Regions from separate parts of the Bacillus sp. SSR7 genome, predicted to be linked through region 1. Evidence: riboswitches for the same ligand, from Rfam matches in the RefSeq annotation. Region 1 holds a riboswitch; each other region holds the start of a gene.
What was found. A riboswitch is a leader RNA that binds a small molecule or an ion and turns the genes downstream of it on or off. The one in region 1 is predicted to bind S-adenosylmethionine.

Region 1 (4,218 bases):
TAATAACTCCATAATTTGCTTTTGAATTGTTACATCTAATGCTGTCGTAGGTTCATCCGCAATAACGAGTTTTGGGTGGCAAACAAATGCGATTGCTAAACAAATACGTTGCCTCATGCCTCCGCTTAATTGATGTGGGTACTGTTCAAAGCGTTTCTCTGCTTCATGTATCCCTAAATCATTTAACAAGTTAATCGCAATTTCTTTTGCTTCTTTTTTCGATTTCTTTTCGTGTTGCAAAATCACCTCTGTAATTTGCCTTCCCACCTTCATCGTCGGATTTAAAGATGAAAGTGGGTCTTGAAAGATAAACGAAATATCTTTCCCTCGAATTTGATTCCATTCTGATTCTTGTAGATTCGTTAATTCCTTTGATTCAAAAGATATATTTCCATCATCAATATGAATTGATTCTTGATTTAAGCCGATAATAGATTGTGCTGTAACACTTTTCCCTGAACCACTTTCTCCTACAAGTGCAACTATTTCACCTTCGCTAATAGAAAAGGAAACATGCTTCACAATTGCTTGTTTACTATTCTCTTTTTCAACGGCTAACGTTACGTTTTCTAAAGATAAGAGCTGTCCCATGTTTTTTCTCCTTTCGATTCCGTTTTACGATTTTTGGATCAATTGCATCTTGTAAACCATCACCAATTGCGTTAAACGCGAACATAATGAGCGCAATCATGATTGCTGGGAAGAATAGCTGCCACCATTCCCCACTCAATAATGTCCCAAGTGCATCATTCGTCATCGTCCCCCAGCTCGCTGCCGGTGATTGCACTCCTAGTCCAATAAAGCTTAAAAATGATTCTGAGAAAATAGCTGCTGGAATTGTAAATGATAAATTTACGATAATAATGCCCGTTAAGTTCGGAATTAAATGCCCGTATATAATTTTTATATGTGATGTACCTAACCGCTCCGCTGCAATAACAAACTCTCTTTGTTTTAAAGATAAGACTTGCGCCCTAACGAGACGTGCCATACCAATCCATCCTGTTAATGCAAGGGCGATGATAATGGTAAAAAGACCTGGTTTCATAACAATTAATAGTAAAATAACAATTAATAAATATGGGATACCGTATAACACTTCGATTCCTCGTATAATCCACTCATCAATTAATGTCCCAAGGCGATTGCGCCCTCTCACATATCCACTAAATCCTCCGATTAGCACACCAAGTCCTATATCAAGAGCAGCTGCCACTAATCCAACTGTTAATGAAATTTTCCCGCCAGCCCAAGTACGTGCCCATATATCTCTTCCCAAATCATCTGTTCCGAACCAATGCTCACTACTAGGTGGTAAGTTTGTTGCCTCTTTTACTTGTTCACTCGCAGTAAATGGCGTTAAACTTTCACCAACAAGTGAGAAAACAATAATGAGTAATAACGTCACTGATCCTAAAACTGCGATTGGATTCGATACAAACTTACGAAACACTTCTTTCTTTCGGCTAATCTTTTGCTGATCTTTATTTATTGTTAATTCTTTTTTCTCTTCATTTGTTAATAACTGGTCATTAATTTCATAAGCTCCCATCTAAACATCCCCCTCCTTACGTAATAGAACGAATACGTGGATCAACAATACGGTGAATAATATCTGTAATAAAAATACATACAATTAAAAGTGCACTATAAAAAATGGTTGTTCCCATAATCACTGGATAATCTCGATTAAAAATACTATCTACAAAATATTTTCCGAGACCAGGAATTGAAAAAATCTTTTCAATAACGAAAGTACCTGTTAAAAGTCCCGCCATTAATGGTCCGACAAATGTAAGTACTGGAACAATCGCATTTCGAAGAGCATGTCTTATAATAATCTTCTTAATCGGTATACCTTTCGCTCTCGCTAACTTAATATAATCACTCTGCAGTACTTCGATCATATTAGAGCGAACAAATCTTGTAATCACTGCGATTGGTCCTAACGCTAATGCAAAGGATGGCAATACCGTATGTTCAAATGTACCCCAAGAGGCTACTGGTAAGAGCTCGAATTGAATAGCGAATACTTGTATAAATAGTGGTGCTAAAATAAAACTCGGAATAGAAATACCGAGGATGGCAAGTAAACTTACACCGTAATCAATTACCTTCCCATGATAGAGAGCAGCAAATGTACCTGCAGCAATTCCGACTAGCAATGAAATAACAAGTGCTTGTAAACCAATAATTGCTGATGGACCAAAACCAGTTGTTATAATTTCTGATACACCTTGCCCGGTTGATTGAACAGATTCACCAAAATCAAAATGAACTACGCCGTCTAAATAAGCAACATATTGATTCCATAACGGTTCATCAAGGTGATACTTCGCTCTCATGTTTTGGATCACTTCTTCAGGAAAGATTTTTGCATCTGATGAAAATGGATCCCCCGGAATAATATGCATAATTAGAAATGTCACCGTCGTAATAACCCATAGCGTGAACACCATAACTGATAATTTTTTAATTACATACACTTTAATAACCCCCTAAACACATATATTTACTCAGTTTTATGAACGTACTTTTTCCATTACTCCCTTTTCTCTTTTTAGAATACAAAAAGCCTTGATCTTAAAAAATAAGATCAAGGCTTAATAAACAAAGGCCCATCACTTATCTTTCAAGACTTGCTTGCTGGAATTAGCACGGTGTTCCTATTACAGAACCCGCTGCTGAGGTGTCATAGGGCCAGTCCCTCTACCTCTCTGGATAAGTAAATTGCTATATTATTATTTGGTTCAAATTGTATATTTCGAATTATAATTCTGAAAAAACGAAAAGTCAATCAAATTGGATATATTTAGAAAAATCAGTTTTTAATACTTTTATTTATCTATATCGCGTTTCGCCTATAATAAAAAAAGATATGAAAGTAGCTATAAGATGGCCCCCTTACTTCTAGCTACTATAGGATTACCCTTAACAATCGTTATACTTGTCATCATCGGCTTCTACAAACTCTTCATCAAAAAGAAAAGTATCACCTCTTTTTATACCCCTTTCGATAATATTACCGGGCAAACTATTTCCGAATTTCACGAAGAACAGAAGATATTAGTATCCGAGGATGAAGACGAAGATGGCAAGAAGAAAAAATAACCTTGCATAGGCAAGGTTATTTTTTCGTTTCTGCTTGAAATCGTTTATAGTATGTCGATGCTGTTGCAAAGTTAATTTCTATATCACGAATCAACGATGAATCTTCTTCTTTAGCTAACTTCTGTAATTTTTTCATTGCTTGTTCCGATTCATTCAAGAAACCAACATATACCTCATGTTCTTGCTCTTTCGACTTTGGAACACGAATTTCTTTTCGCATATGATCAATATCTTCTAACATGCTCGTTGTTACTTTTTGCACATCTTCTTTATATGTAGCAGTCGTTATTTCCTTACCACCCTTTTCTTTTGCCACTTCAAATAACTGTAGTGCCTTATTAATCTCTTTATTCATTTTCAAATCGTATTTTTCATGTACTGCACGGTATTCTTTCATCTCTTCTGTTTGTTCTGTAGATTGCTCTACCTTTTCTTTCGGTTCTTTCGTATCTTTATTTCCATTACACCCTGCTAGAAGAATCATACTTCCCATTACGGCAATACCCAAAACCTTCTTCATCTCTTCTTCTCCTTTTATCTACAGCTACTACTTATTATAATTTCTTTTATCTCCACTTGTTATTATACCGAGAACATCCTACTTTTTACACTTAAGACGACATCGTAACATGTATACCAACATGTTTGTCACAGTATCGTCACTTTATACAAATAACTTTTGCACTGCTTTACTACATCACCTTACAAAACTATATGAGATATTTCAAAGCAATGAAAAAAGAACTGATTCAAATATTCCCTTTGAATCAGTTCTTTTTTGTTAAGCCTCTAAATTTTGTCTTGCTTGCAGTTCAAACTGCTTTTCACTTCTTCTAGCCATAAATAAATAGCATAGTACCGCACCAATTTCACAAAGAGCTATTACAACACCCATCGGTAATGCGGTGTTACTTCCACCAATACCTACTAGCGGTGCAACAAGCGCTCCTGAAATGAACTGTAATAAACCTAATAAAGCTGATGCTGTTCCTGCAGCTTGTTTTTGATTTCTCATCGCTAATGAGAACCCCGTTGTTGAGACAACCCCAACACTTGATACGACAAGGAATAACGAGCATAAAACACCAATTAACCCTATTCCTAGTA
Region 2 (4,218 bases), on a different contig from region 1:
TCTTAATTGCATCTGTTACTTCTTTTGAATGATATAGTTCAATTACTTTTTTCAGTGTTGGATCATCTTTATCTTTCGTACGAGCTGCGAAAATATTAATATATGGCTTCGCATTTTCATTCTTTGGATCTTCTAAGAAAATTGGATCCTTAGCTGGATCTAATCCAGCTTGACCAGCAACACCGTTATTAATAACTGAAGCTGCAACATCTTTTAATACACGAGGTGTTTGCTGTGCGATAACCGGTGTAATTTTTAACTTCTTCGGATTTTCAGCAATGCCGCTTGGATCTCCGAATAAGCCAAAGTCTTTCTTAAGCTTTAATAATCCAGCTGCATCAAGAAGTTTTAATGCACGCGCTTGGTTCGTTGGATCATTGGGAATCGCAATTTCTGAACCATCTGGAATTTCATTTGCTTTCTTATGTTTTTCAGAGTATAAACCCATTGGTGCAATTTGCGTTGTACCAACAGCTGTAATATCTAACTTATGCTCCTTTTTAAATTGTTCTAAGAATGCAATATGCTGGAATGAATTTAATTCAATATCTCCATCAGCTAACGCTTTATTTGGCGTTGTGTAATCAGAGAACTCAACCAGTTTAATTTTAATTCCTTCTTTTTCAGCTTTCTTCTTCAAAATTTCCCAAGCGTCTCCATCCGTTCCAGTTACACCGACGCGAACTACTTTTTCTTTCGCTCCTGCCCCTGTGTCTCCACTTGAGCAGCCGCTTAATGCTGAAACCCCTACAATCGCTGATAATGCAAATGCTAAAATTTTCTTCATTTTCTTTTCCCCTCTTCCTTTTTATGATCTGCGTAAAAAGACTTTCGCAAAGTAGTTTCCTAAGTTTTGAGCTACCTGTACGAGAATAATAAGTAAAACGACCGTTACGAACATAACCGATGTATCAAAACGTTGATAACCATATGTCATTGCTAAGTCACCAAGACCGCCACCACCGACAAGCCCAGCAACTGCAGAAAATTCAATTAAACCAACTGTCATAAATGTAACACCTAAAATTAATGGTGCTAACGCTTCTGGCACAAGAATTTCAAAAACAATTCTAATTGGTGAAGCACCCATCGCTTGCGCTGCTTCAATTACTCCCTTCGGAACAGAAACAAGATTTGTTTCAACCATTCTTGCAATACCAATTGATGCAACTAACGTCATTGGGAAAATTGCTGCTGCCGTTCCAATTGTCGTTCCGATAACACTTCTTGTTAGTGGACTTAAAGCTACTAAGAAAATAATGAATGGAATTGGACGAATTGTATTAATAATGATATTAAGAATAGAAAAGACCCATTTATTTTCTAAAAAATTTCCTTTTCTCGTTACATATAAAAGTAAACCCAGAGGTATACCAAGAATTGTAGCAAATATAAGGGTGACTATTACCATTAAGAGGGTATCCCCCGTCGCATCTAGTATGCGCGGCCAAAATATACTCCAATCAACTCGCATGAGCTTCCACCTCCTTCAGTTGCACTTGCAGTCTTAGATGTTGTAATGCTTTTTGAATTTCCCTCTGTTCGCCTTGCAATTCTACAAGAAGATTTCCAAATAGCACATTTTGAAGTTCAATAATATTTCCGTACAATACATTTACATCAACATTATAGTTTTTTGCGATATATGATAGTACCGGCTGTCCTGTCTCCTCACCAGTAAATGTTAGACGATAAATCTGACCACCATTTTGAATTTTTGCTAAAACACTTTCCGGTAAATGATCATTAATAACAGAACGTACAAAGTTTTGAGTCGTCTTTGTTTTTGGTTGCGTGAAAACATCAAACAGTTTTCCTTCTTCAATAACTTTTCCTTTCTCCATTACAGCTACACGGTGACAAATTTCTTTCACAACATGCATTTCATGTGTAATAAGAAGAATTGTTAAATTATATTCTCGATTTACTTTCTTTAATAAGTTTAGAATTTCTGTCGTTGTTTCTGGATCTAAAGCTGATGTTGCCTCGTCACATATAAGAATATCTGGTGATGTTGCAAGTGCTCTAGCAATACCAACACGCTGCTTTTGTCCGCCTGATAGCTGCTCTGGGTAATTGTTTGCTTTATCTTCTAACCCTACAAACTTCAGCAATTCATTTACTCTTTCTTTTATCTCATTCTTTGGTACTTTTGCTAACTTTAATGGATAAGCAATATTCCCAAATACTGTTCTTGAATTAAATAAATTAAAGCTTTGAAAAATCATCCCGATTCTTTGTCTTAGCTTCCGTAATTCTTTCGTCGATAATGATGTAATCTCTTTATCATCTATTGAAATCGTTCCTGCCGTTGGTCTCTCTAACATGTTTACTAGGCGTAATAACGTACTCTTTCCAGCGCCACTAAAACCAATAATGCCAAAAATTTCGCCTTTCTCAACTGATAACGTTACATCCTCCACCGCATGAACAGATTGCCCACCTGATTCATATACTTTACTTACATTATTAAAAGAAATCATTTTTTCCCCTCCTATATGCTGTAAAAACTTGAAGTAGAGCTCTCGAGGTAAAATAAAAAGTGCTCTCCTTCTTATCAACCATAAAGATAAGAAGGAGAGCACTTATATGTACTCGTTCACATCTTCTCATCTTCCAAGCCTTTCATAGGCTTGCTGGAGTTAGCACGGTATTAAAAAAACCCGTTGCTGAGGTATCGTAGGGCCAGTCCCTCCACCTCTCTGGATAAGAATGTATCGATTTAATTGTCGTTTAATTAATTCTCATTATAGAACTCAGAATAATAAGAGTCAATACATTTTTTAGAAAAATATTAATTATTTATTTATTGAAATTTTCAGATGAAAAATTCAATAAATAATAGTAATCTTTAAAGTTATGTAAAATTCTCCTCTTGCATATTTTTTTAAAGGATAATCTTCTCTACTAATTGAATACCATTATTTGAATATGAAATCGGAGGAAGATAAATATATGAAAACAGCTCTTTTACTCGTTGATATTCAAAATGATTATTTTCCACACGGCAAAATGGAATTACGTAATCCATTCGAAGCAAGCGCATATGCCCGTCGGCTACTACAGCTCTTTAGAAAGAAAAACGAACCTATTTTTCATATCCAACATGTAGCAATAAAAGAGGACGCTACTTTTTTCCTACCCAATACAGAAGGTGTACATATTCATGAAAGCGTACGCCCACTTAGAGAAGAAACGGTTATACTCAAGCATTATCCAAATAGTTTTCGCGAAACTGATCTTCTAAAGCAATTGCAACGTTTAGCTATTGAACACGTCGTCATATGCGGGATGATGACTCATATGTGTATTGATGCTACCGTAAGGGCTGCCTTTGATTTCGGCTTGCAATGTACTGTTATACATGATGCTTGTGCTACAAAAGACCTTTCTTTTAAGAATGCTACTATACCAGCCGTTTATATCCATAACACAATTTTAGCTAGTTTAAATGGCATATATGCAAATGTAATGAGTACAGAGGAGTTTTTAGCTACAAAAAAACACTCTCTTCAGTGAGCAAAACCGAAAAGAGTGTTTCTTGTCAAACCATAGATTTTCTTTCAAATTGTATTATACAGGAAATCCTTAAAATGAATACAAAAAAATGTGACTAATAAGTCAACTTTTCTCGTTGTTTTATTTCTATTTACATGTTTATCCCGGTATTAATAGGGTTTAGCTAGTTCCACTTACCAAGTAGTAATATATGGTAAGTGTTTTTTAATTCAAATTAACTAGTTTCTCCTATTATTTATCTGTTTGTTTTTGTTTCTTTTTCAAATACTCCGCACGCAATTTTTCAATTTGTTGCTTTTTATCAAATTTGACAGGCGTCTGTTTTTCATGAAACTTTGCGACAGCTACCTGGCCTTTGTAATCCAATTGATATTTTCCCACTTTGTTCACCTACTTTTCTTATCTTTAAAGAGAATCTATTCAGCAAATATAAATATACCTCATTTTGCTGAAGTAAACCTTATTACTTTATTAGTTTTTCTACTGATTACTATGTTAATCCACATATAAAAATTTTTTCAAAAAAAAGAGATCTTCGCAGACTGCGAAGATCTCTTCTACTATTTCTTATAAAGTTTCAGAAGTAGTTTTTGCTTGCATGTGAAGTGCTAAGTAGTCAGGGCCACCAGCTTTAGAGTCTGTACCAGACATGTTAAAGCCACCGAATGGTTGGTATCCTACGATTGCACCAGTACATCC
Region 3 (4,218 bases), on a different contig from region 1:
TCTTTTAAGGAGCTATCTTCATACTCTTCAGCGTCTAATGTTTGAAAATGTTTGTAGCGTTTATCAACAGCTTCACCTTTTCCTTCTACTTGTACAACATAAAAGGAAAGATAATTTATTTCAAAATCCATATTTATCACCTTGTTTCATTTCATTAACTCTTATCAGTATAGAGATGGAAAAAACTTTCGTCAATTTATATAAGGAAGGGGGAAGCCCCCTTCCTTATATATTTTTTATTTCCGAAATTAAAATCCGTCTTCTAATGCTGAAAATGGAATGTTCAGTCTGTTTTCTACTGTACGTAAACGTTGGTTTAAGCGGTTTAATCTACGTGTATTACGCTCAACCGTGTTTTCTAATTGACGTACTCTTTGTTCCAGCTCATTTACTCGTCTTTCTAACTGACGGTTTCCAGTACCAGGAAAAGAGATTGGAAGTTGGAATTGTCGAGTTTGATCATATGGATTAACTTGTTCTGTTGGATCTATATATTGTTGGTATTGTGCCTGTAAATCATAATGAGGCTGATAACCATTTTGGTTATATGGATCGTATGGATTGTAGGGGTACATAAAAACATCCTCCATTTCTTTAAAATAGGTTAATTCACCATAATGTATGTGTAAAAGCGGAGTGTGGCACGGCAAATACCTATTTATGTTCACAGGATGTTTTTTATAAATACGAATATGGAGTTTTACATTTGAATTTCGTTCGTTTTATGGTATATACTGGATAATAGGGGGAGGTTACATAAAAGTTACAATTCTATCAAACTCAAACTTTTATGTAAATATGTATAGACATTTGGAAAAGAAAAGAGTAATTTATATAGAGTAAAAAATAACTTGTAACAATTTATAAATATATTGTAAAATGATTGTAACAAAACATACATAAAAATGAAATAATACATAAAAGTAGTATTGGGGAAAAGGGGAGAGTATATTGTTCCGTAAAGTAAAGGGTATATTAGTTGGGGTTTTATGTGTAGCTGTAGTGAGTGGCTGTGGTACAAAAGTAAGTGATGTTGCATTAGTAAGTGATATTGGTGGCCACACGGTAGAGGCTAAAGCAGAAGTACAGGATTCTATTAGTTTAGTAGATGGTCGTACAGGTACGGAAGTGAAAAAGCTAGATTTGTCGAGTCTAGGTTATTTTGAAGATGAAGCGAAATTTAAAAAATCAGTTGAGAAGGTTGCTAGGGAAGTTGGGAAAAATGTTGACAAAAAGATGGTCCCTTCACGTCTAGGACCTGATGGAAGTTGGCAAGAAGGAAAACCTTCTTATGAATTAATGGAAAAAGAATTAGTAAATAAATTATTAAACGTAGGTATGTGGGATTCTTCCTATCAATTACCTATTGTTGAGAAAAAACCTACCGCTACATTAAGTGATGCGCAAGGAAGTGGCACGGTAATTGGTAGATATGAAACGAATTTAGGTGGCTCAACAGGTGGACGTATTGAAAATATTCGTTTATCAGCAGCGAGTATAAATGGAGTTGTATTAGCGAAAGGGGACAGTTTCTCTTTCAATGCATTAATTGGTGATACAACACCGGATAAAGGATATCAATTAGGAAAAGAAATTGTAGATGGTAAGTTAGTAGATGGATATGGCGGTGGTGTTTGTCAAACATCATCAACATTATACAATGCAGCAGATCAAGCTGGTTTGAAAATGGTAGAGAGAACAACACATTCTAAAACGGTAGGTTACGTTCCACAAGGAAGAGATGCTACAATTGCATATCCATACTTAGATTTAGTGTTTGAAAACACGAATGATGCACCTGTGAAACTTTATATGGGTATTCAGGGCGGAAAGTTAGTTGCTGAAGTACATAAAATGCGATAAGAATAATAATCTAGAAAAAGCCATTATTTCTATTAACAATAGAAATAATGGCTTTTTCTGTGTAGTTTATTCAGTATTAGTGATACATTTCAAGACTAGGTGAATGTGAGGAACAAGATGTTCGGGAATTTATCCCGCTTTAATGGGCAGTAAGACCCCCACCTCAAAATTCAGCGAAAGAAAAGAAGTTAGGTGGGGGATGAAGAAAACTCCCACTGATTAAAGTTTCACATTATCGAATTTAATTCTTAGTTTTCCTATTGACATTATGAATGATTAACTGTATTCTTCATAATAACAACTTAATAAATGGAAAAATTTATTAGTTTTCTTATCAAGAGAGATGGAGGGACTGGCCCGATGAAATCTCAGCAACAGGCTATAAAAGTACTGTGCTAAGTCCAGCAAACGTATGAAGCGTTTGGAAGATGAGGGGAAATGGATTAACATTCAACTCTTCTTATATGTGTAAGAAGAGTTTTTTATTTAGAGAGGGGGGATAGAGTGAAGTTTGATGTAACGTATTTTTTAGAAAGTTTTCCGCAATTATTTAAGTATGTATACATAACTTTAGGAATTACTGTAGTTTCAATGATTATTTCTTTTGTTATAGGGATAGGTTTGGCGATCATAACGAAAAACAAAACGAAATTTTTATATTCTATTGCAAGAGTATATATATCTTTCTTTAGAGGAACACCTTTATTAGTTCAATTGTTCGTGTTGTATTTCGGATTGCCGCAAATATTCCCAACCTTTACAGTACTTACAGCGATGCAAGCGACTTTAATTGGTCTCAGTTTAAATAATGCAGCGTATTTGTCAGAAATTATTCGGGGTTCATTAAATGCTGTGGAATCAGGACAAATGGATGCTTGTTTATCAGTTGGAATGACAAAGGCGCAAGCTATGCAACAGATTATCTTTCCACAAGCTATTCGTGTTGCAGTACCATCACTTGGAAATAATTTTGTTGGATTGTTAAAAGAATCTTCGTTATCCTTTGCACTTGGGGTGGCTGAAATTTTAGCGCAAGCGAAAATGTTAGCGGCACAATCGTATCGTTATATGGAAAGTTACTTAGCAGTAGCGATTGTATATTGGATTATTACAATTGTAATTAGCTGGGGGCAGAAAAGGTTAGAAAAGAAACTTGATGCACCATACTTGTAATAGAAATGAGGTGATATGTGTGATTGAGGTAAGAGATTTGTATAAGTCTTACAAACAAAATGAAGTACTAAAAGGAATCTCACTTACTGTCGGTAAAGGGGAGGTAGTAGTCATTATTGGACCTTCTGGTTCAGGTAAATCGACACTATTAAGATGTTTAAATTTATTAGAACACCCAGAGGATGGAAGTATTAGAATTGAAGATTTAGAGATTCATGCGAAGAAGCTTTATAAAAAGGAAATAATAAAATTACGCCAAAAAACAGCAATGGTTTTTCAAAACTATAATTTATTTAAAAATAAAACATCATTGCAAAATATTACAACTCCATTAACAGTTGTACAGAAAAAAAGTGAAGAAGAAGCAAAAAAAATAGCAAGAGAAATATTAAAACAAGTAGGTTTAGCTGAAAAAGAAAATTTCTACCCAACGATGTTATCAGGTGGGCAACAACAAAGAATAGGTATTGCTAGGGCAATGGCCTTAAATCCCGCTGTATTATTGTTTGATGAACCGACTTCTGCACTTGATCCAGAATTAGTGAACGAGGTATTGCAAGTCATTAAGGATTTGGCAAGGCAGCATGTAACGATGGTTATTGTCACACATGAAATGAATTTCGCAAAAGAAGTAGCAGACCATATTATATTTATGGCTGATGGCATTATTGTAGAGCAGGGAACACCGGAAGAAATTTTTCGGAATCCACAAAATGAGCGTACGAAAAAGTTTTTACGACAATTGAATGCTTCAGAAGAAGGCAATCATTTCGTTATTTAGGAGGAAAAATTATGAGGAAAACATCATTATTACTAACATTGGCATTAACAGTATCGTTTGGGCTTTTATCTGCTTGTGATTCAGATACAGCGAGCAAAAAAACAGATGAAAAAGTAGTGAAAGTTGGGACGTCTGCAGGGCGTAGTCCATTTATTTTTAAAGAGGGTGAGAAAGTAAAAGGTTTTGATGCTGAAATTATTGAAGCAGCTGCTAAAAAAGCTGGATATAAAGTTGAATGGAATGTTTCTGATTTTGAAGGATTATTCGGTTTATTAGACTCAGATCGTATTGATACAATTGCGAATGAATTATCCGTTTCTCCGGAAAGAAAAAAGAAATATGATTTTTCAATCCCATATGTATATTCGGGATCTGTTTTCGCAGTGAAGAAGGATAATAAT
Region 4 (4,218 bases), on a different contig from region 1:
AAAGTGAATTTGTTTTATGTAGTGAAATATTAGTTATACATTCAATAAAACACTGGTAAGGAATCGTTCTCATGTTAGGTTTTCTGACATGGGTTTTATTTTTGTCAAGAAAATTATTTGCGTTCGGGCAAACTTATTTTGTTGTCAGATTTTAAATTTTGATTTATGATTTTTAACAGGGACAAAATGTAGTGAATTGTCGAATAATATGTAATACTCTTAATTTCAAGTTTTATAGAGATAGATAGAATGAGAGATAGAGTGACACATCGAAGAGGGGGTTACAACAAATATGAAAAGAATAGGACTTGCATGGCAAATATTAATTGGTCTTACGCTAGGTATTGCAGTTGGGGCGATTTTCTTTGGCAATCCGGCAGTGGTGAGTTATTTACAACCAATTGGTGATATTTTTATCCGATTAATTAAAATGATCGTTGTACCGATTGTTGTAGCGAGTATTGTTGTTGGGGTTGCTGGTGTTGGCGATGTTAAAAAATTAGGTCGACTAGGCGGAAAAACAATTATTTACTTTGAAATTATTACAACAATTGCAATTATTGTCGGTCTATTAATTGCGAATATTTTCCAACCAGGAAAAGGCGTAAATATGGAGCAGTTAACAAAGACAGATATTTCGAAATATACACATACGACAGAGCAAGTACAAAGTCATTCATTTGCAGATACATTTGTAAATATTGTTCCAACAAACATTGTAAAGTCATTAGCTGACGGAGATATGCTTGCTATTATCTTCTTCTCTGTATTATTTGGTTTAGGTGTAGCGGCAATTGGTGAAAGAGGAAGACCGGTTCTTCAATTTTTCCAAGGTGTAGCTGATGCAATGTTTTACGTAACAAACCAAGTTATGAAATTTGCACCATTTGGTGTATTTGCGTTAATTGGAGTTACAGTTTCTACATTTGGTCTTTCTTCATTAATTCCATTAGGGAAATTATTAATTGTCGTATACGGAGCAATGATTTTCTTCGTTGTAGTCGTATTAGGAATTACAGCGAAAATATTTGGAATTAACATTTTCCAATTCTTTAAGATTTTAAAAGATGAACTAATCTTAGCGTACTCTACAGCAAGTTCAGAAACAGTTTTACCAAAAATCATGGAGAAAATGGAGAAGTTTGGTTGTCCGAAAGCAATTACATCTTTTGTTATTCCGACAGGTTATTCATTTAACTTAGATGGATCAACTTTATATCAAGCAATTGCGGCTATTTTCTTAGCACAAATGTATGGTATTGATTTATCTATTACACAACAAATTACATTATTACTTGTATTAATGCTTACATCAAAAGGTATTGCGGGTGTACCTGGCGTATCATTCGTTGTATTATTAGCGACACTTGGTACAGTAGGTATTCCAGCTGAAGGTTTAGCCTTTATCGCTGGTATTGACCGTATTTTAGATATGGCTCGTACAGCAGTTAACGTTGTAGGTAACTCTTTAGCAGCTGTAGTTATGTCTAAATGGGAAGGTCAATATGACGCTGAAAAAGGACAAGCCTACTTGAAAGAAATTTCTAATAAGCAAGCAGCTTAATTATAATTTGAACAAGCTCTCACATAATATGTGGGGGCTTTTCTATATAGAAGGGGAGCAGACGTAATGAAACGTAAATATGGTGACGGTTCTTCGTGGAAGCGACTACTAGAGAAGAATTATACGGTTAAGCAAATAGAAGAGGGAATGCTAGGAATACTGGAAATAAAAAAGGTGAGAGAACCTAGTTGTAAAGAATATGACGGTAAAGAGCTATGTATTGCTGGCAATCAGTATACGTGGATTCAATATTTCATAGACGGGAAAAACTTTGCGATTACCGCTATGTTAGATGATCAAAAAGAATTAGTGCAATATTATATCGATGTGGCGAAAGAATATGAAATAGACGAGCGTGGTTTACCGTATTTTGATGATTTATATTTAGATGTAGTGTTATTACCGAATGGTAAGATGTATGTGCTAGATGAAGATGAGCTAGAGGATGCTTATAAAAGTGGCGATGTTACAAAAGAAGAGTATGAGTTAGCTTGGTACACTACGAAATGGATCATAGCTGCAATAAAAAATAGTGAATTTTATTGGATTTCAATATTGGAAGAAGAAATCAAAAAGTTAAAATGATTATTGTATTCAAATTTTTGTATAATTACCAAAAAAATCTATACAAAAAATAATTGACTTTTGTTTTGTAAGCGAGTAAAGTTAGGGAAGAAATTATTATTAAAAAATAAATATGAAACCTTCTTATAAAGAGAGGCGGAGGGACTGGCCCTACGATGCCTCGGCAGCGGACTCGATTTCAGAGTGCTGTGCCAAATCCAGCAAGCATATGCTTGAAAGATGAGAAGAGCGTTTCTTATAGATGTATAAGACCTCTTCTTGTTGGAAGAGGTCTTTTGTTATTCATTAGAAAAAGGTTGAAACTAGGGAGAGATGGTACTTTGAAAGAAACGAGAGGAAATGGTTTGGCATTATTACCACTTGGGATATTTCTGGCGCTATTTATTGGTTCTGGAATTATTACAGGTGATTTCTATAAATTGCCGATACTTGTAGCAATTTCAATTGCTGTAGGAGTCGCTTTAGCAATGAATCGTAAAGAAAGTTTTAATGTAAAAGTGGAACGATTTGCTAAAGGTGCAGGGAACCCAGATATTATGATTATGGTTCTGATTTTTGTACTGGCAGGAGCGTTTTCTGAAACAGCAAAAGGGATGGGTGGCGTTGATTCTACAGTTAACTTAGCGTTATCAATTTTACCACAAGGATTTATCGTAGCTGGCATTTTCGTTATAGGAGCGTTTATTTCATTAGCGATGGGAACTTCCATGGGAACAATTGCTGCATTAGCACCAATTGCTGTAGGTATTAGTGGGCAAACTGATATCTCAATTGCACTTACGATGGCTACTGTTGTTGGCGGAGCGATGTTTGGAGATAATTTATCATTTATTTCAGATACAACAATCGCAGCTGTACGTTCACAAGGAACAGAAATGAAAGATAAGTTTAAAACGAACTTTTTAATTGTATTACCAGCAGCTATTATTACAATTGTACTATTAGTAATCATTACTTTAGGAAGCGATACGCAGATTAAAACGCATAGCTTTGACTGGATAAAGATTTTACCGTATGCAGGAGTACTTATTACAGCGCTACTTGGTTGGAATGTACTTATCGTGTTAACCGGTGGAACTGTACTATCTGGGGTTATCGGTCTTTTAGATGGAAGTTATACGTTAGAGAGTTTCTTTAAAAGTGTAACGACTGGAATGGGCGGTATGATGGAGTTAGTATTACTTGCTATTTTAATTGGTGGTATGGTCGAATTGATTCAATATAATGGTGGCATTCAATATTTAATGAATATTTTAACGCGTAACATTCGTTCAAAAAAAGGAGCAGAGTTCGGTATCGCTGGTTTAGTAGGTATGACGAATATGTGTACAGCGAATAATACCATTTCTATTATCTTTACAGGTCCGCTTGCGAAAAACATTGCAGATCAATATGAAATTGATCCTCGTAAATCAGCGAGTGTATTAGATCTTTTCTCGTGCTGTGTGCAAGGGTTAATTCCGTATGGTGCGCAAATGTTAACAGCAGCAGGATTTGCGGCGTTATCTCCAATTGAACTGTTACCATATGCGTTTTATCCAATCTTAGTTGGAGTATGTGGAATCATTTCTATATTAATTGGTTTCCCGAGGTTTTCTAAAGTAGCGGAAAAGAAAGAGTATCATAAAACAGCATAATGGAAGTGTATGAAAAGTAACGAAAGCCGTACAGAGAATGTTCTCTGTACGGCTTTTTATGTGCGGGAAAAGAGTGAATGATCCCATGCTACCATATGTTTTTACAAAAGGCTGAATGCAACTCGGTCTTAAGTCTGAGTTAAAAACGGTTCTTAAGCTCGTTATGGAAAAAAGAAAAAATAGTTAAGATAAGAGTATCAAATCGAAGGGAGGCAAGCACAAGATGAAACAATTTCTAGCGTTTATCGCGGCTGGTATTTTAGCTTTAATTGCTCTTGGCAGTCTTGCTGGTATTGTAGGATTCGCAATTGGAGCAGGAGTTGTGTACTGGAGCTATAAATCATTTGTGCGAGCACAATCATTTTTTGGAAAGTTAGCTTGGGGTATTGTTGGTTTGATCGGCTTGTCCATCGCCCTTTCGCATTCCCCAGC

Region 2: another riboswitch for S-adenosylmethionine. It lies ahead of AC0NJG_RS16425 (methionine ABC transporter ATP-binding protein); the one in region 1 lies ahead of AC0NJG_RS25620 (ABC transporter permease).
Region 3: another riboswitch for S-adenosylmethionine. It lies ahead of AC0NJG_RS12290 (amino acid ABC transporter permease); the one in region 1 lies ahead of AC0NJG_RS25620 (ABC transporter permease).
Region 4: another riboswitch for S-adenosylmethionine. It lies ahead of AC0NJG_RS08720 (Na+/H+ antiporter NhaC family protein); the one in region 1 lies ahead of AC0NJG_RS25620 (ABC transporter permease).

The regions. Positions count from the first base shown of each region.
Region 1 covers NZ_JBVVXV010000020.1:24,412-28,629, reverse strand. Annotated here, with positions in the region: gene AC0NJG_RS25630 (ABC transporter ATP-binding protein) at 1-591, opposite strand, end outside; gene AC0NJG_RS25625 (ABC transporter permease) at 548-1,552, opposite strand; gene AC0NJG_RS25620 (ABC transporter permease) at 1,569-2,486, opposite strand; SAM riboswitch class I at 2,623-2,728, opposite strand; gene AC0NJG_RS25615 (DUF3951 domain-containing protein) at 2,896-3,111, shown strand; gene AC0NJG_RS25610 (hypothetical protein) at 3,128-3,631, opposite strand; gene AC0NJG_RS25605 (multidrug effflux MFS transporter) at 3,893-4,218, opposite strand, start outside.
Region 2 covers NZ_JBVVXV010000008.1:180,790-185,007, forward strand. Annotated here, with positions in the region: gene AC0NJG_RS16415 (MetQ/NlpA family ABC transporter substrate-binding protein) at 1-787, opposite strand, end outside; gene AC0NJG_RS16420 (methionine ABC transporter permease) at 809-1,474, opposite strand; gene AC0NJG_RS16425 (methionine ABC transporter ATP-binding protein) at 1,464-2,483, opposite strand; SAM riboswitch class I at 2,607-2,713, opposite strand; gene AC0NJG_RS16430 (cysteine hydrolase family protein) at 2,956-3,519, shown strand; gene AC0NJG_RS16435 (hypothetical protein) at 3,751-3,885, opposite strand; gene pruA (L-glutamate gamma-semialdehyde dehydrogenase) at 4,087-4,218, opposite strand, start outside.
Region 3 covers NZ_JBVVXV010000005.1:177,681-181,898, forward strand. Annotated here, with positions in the region: gene AC0NJG_RS12275 (DUF3900 domain-containing protein) at 1-131, opposite strand, end outside; gene AC0NJG_RS12280 (hypothetical protein) at 249-575, opposite strand; gene AC0NJG_RS12285 (VanW family protein) at 952-1,863, shown strand; SAM riboswitch class I at 2,192-2,298, shown strand; gene AC0NJG_RS12290 (amino acid ABC transporter permease) at 2,368-3,036, shown strand; gene AC0NJG_RS12295 (amino acid ABC transporter ATP-binding protein) at 3,056-3,817, shown strand; gene AC0NJG_RS12300 (amino acid ABC transporter substrate-binding protein) at 3,829-4,218, shown strand, end outside.
Region 4 covers NZ_JBVVXV010000003.1:273,766-277,983, reverse strand. Annotated here, with positions in the region: gene gltP (glutamate/aspartate:proton symporter GltP) at 293-1,564, shown strand; gene AC0NJG_RS08725 (ribonuclease FAU-1 family protein) at 1,631-2,149, shown strand; SAM riboswitch class I at 2,270-2,375, shown strand; gene AC0NJG_RS08720 (Na+/H+ antiporter NhaC family protein) at 2,470-3,786, shown strand; gene AC0NJG_RS08715 (lmo0954 family membrane protein) at 4,010-4,218, shown strand, end outside.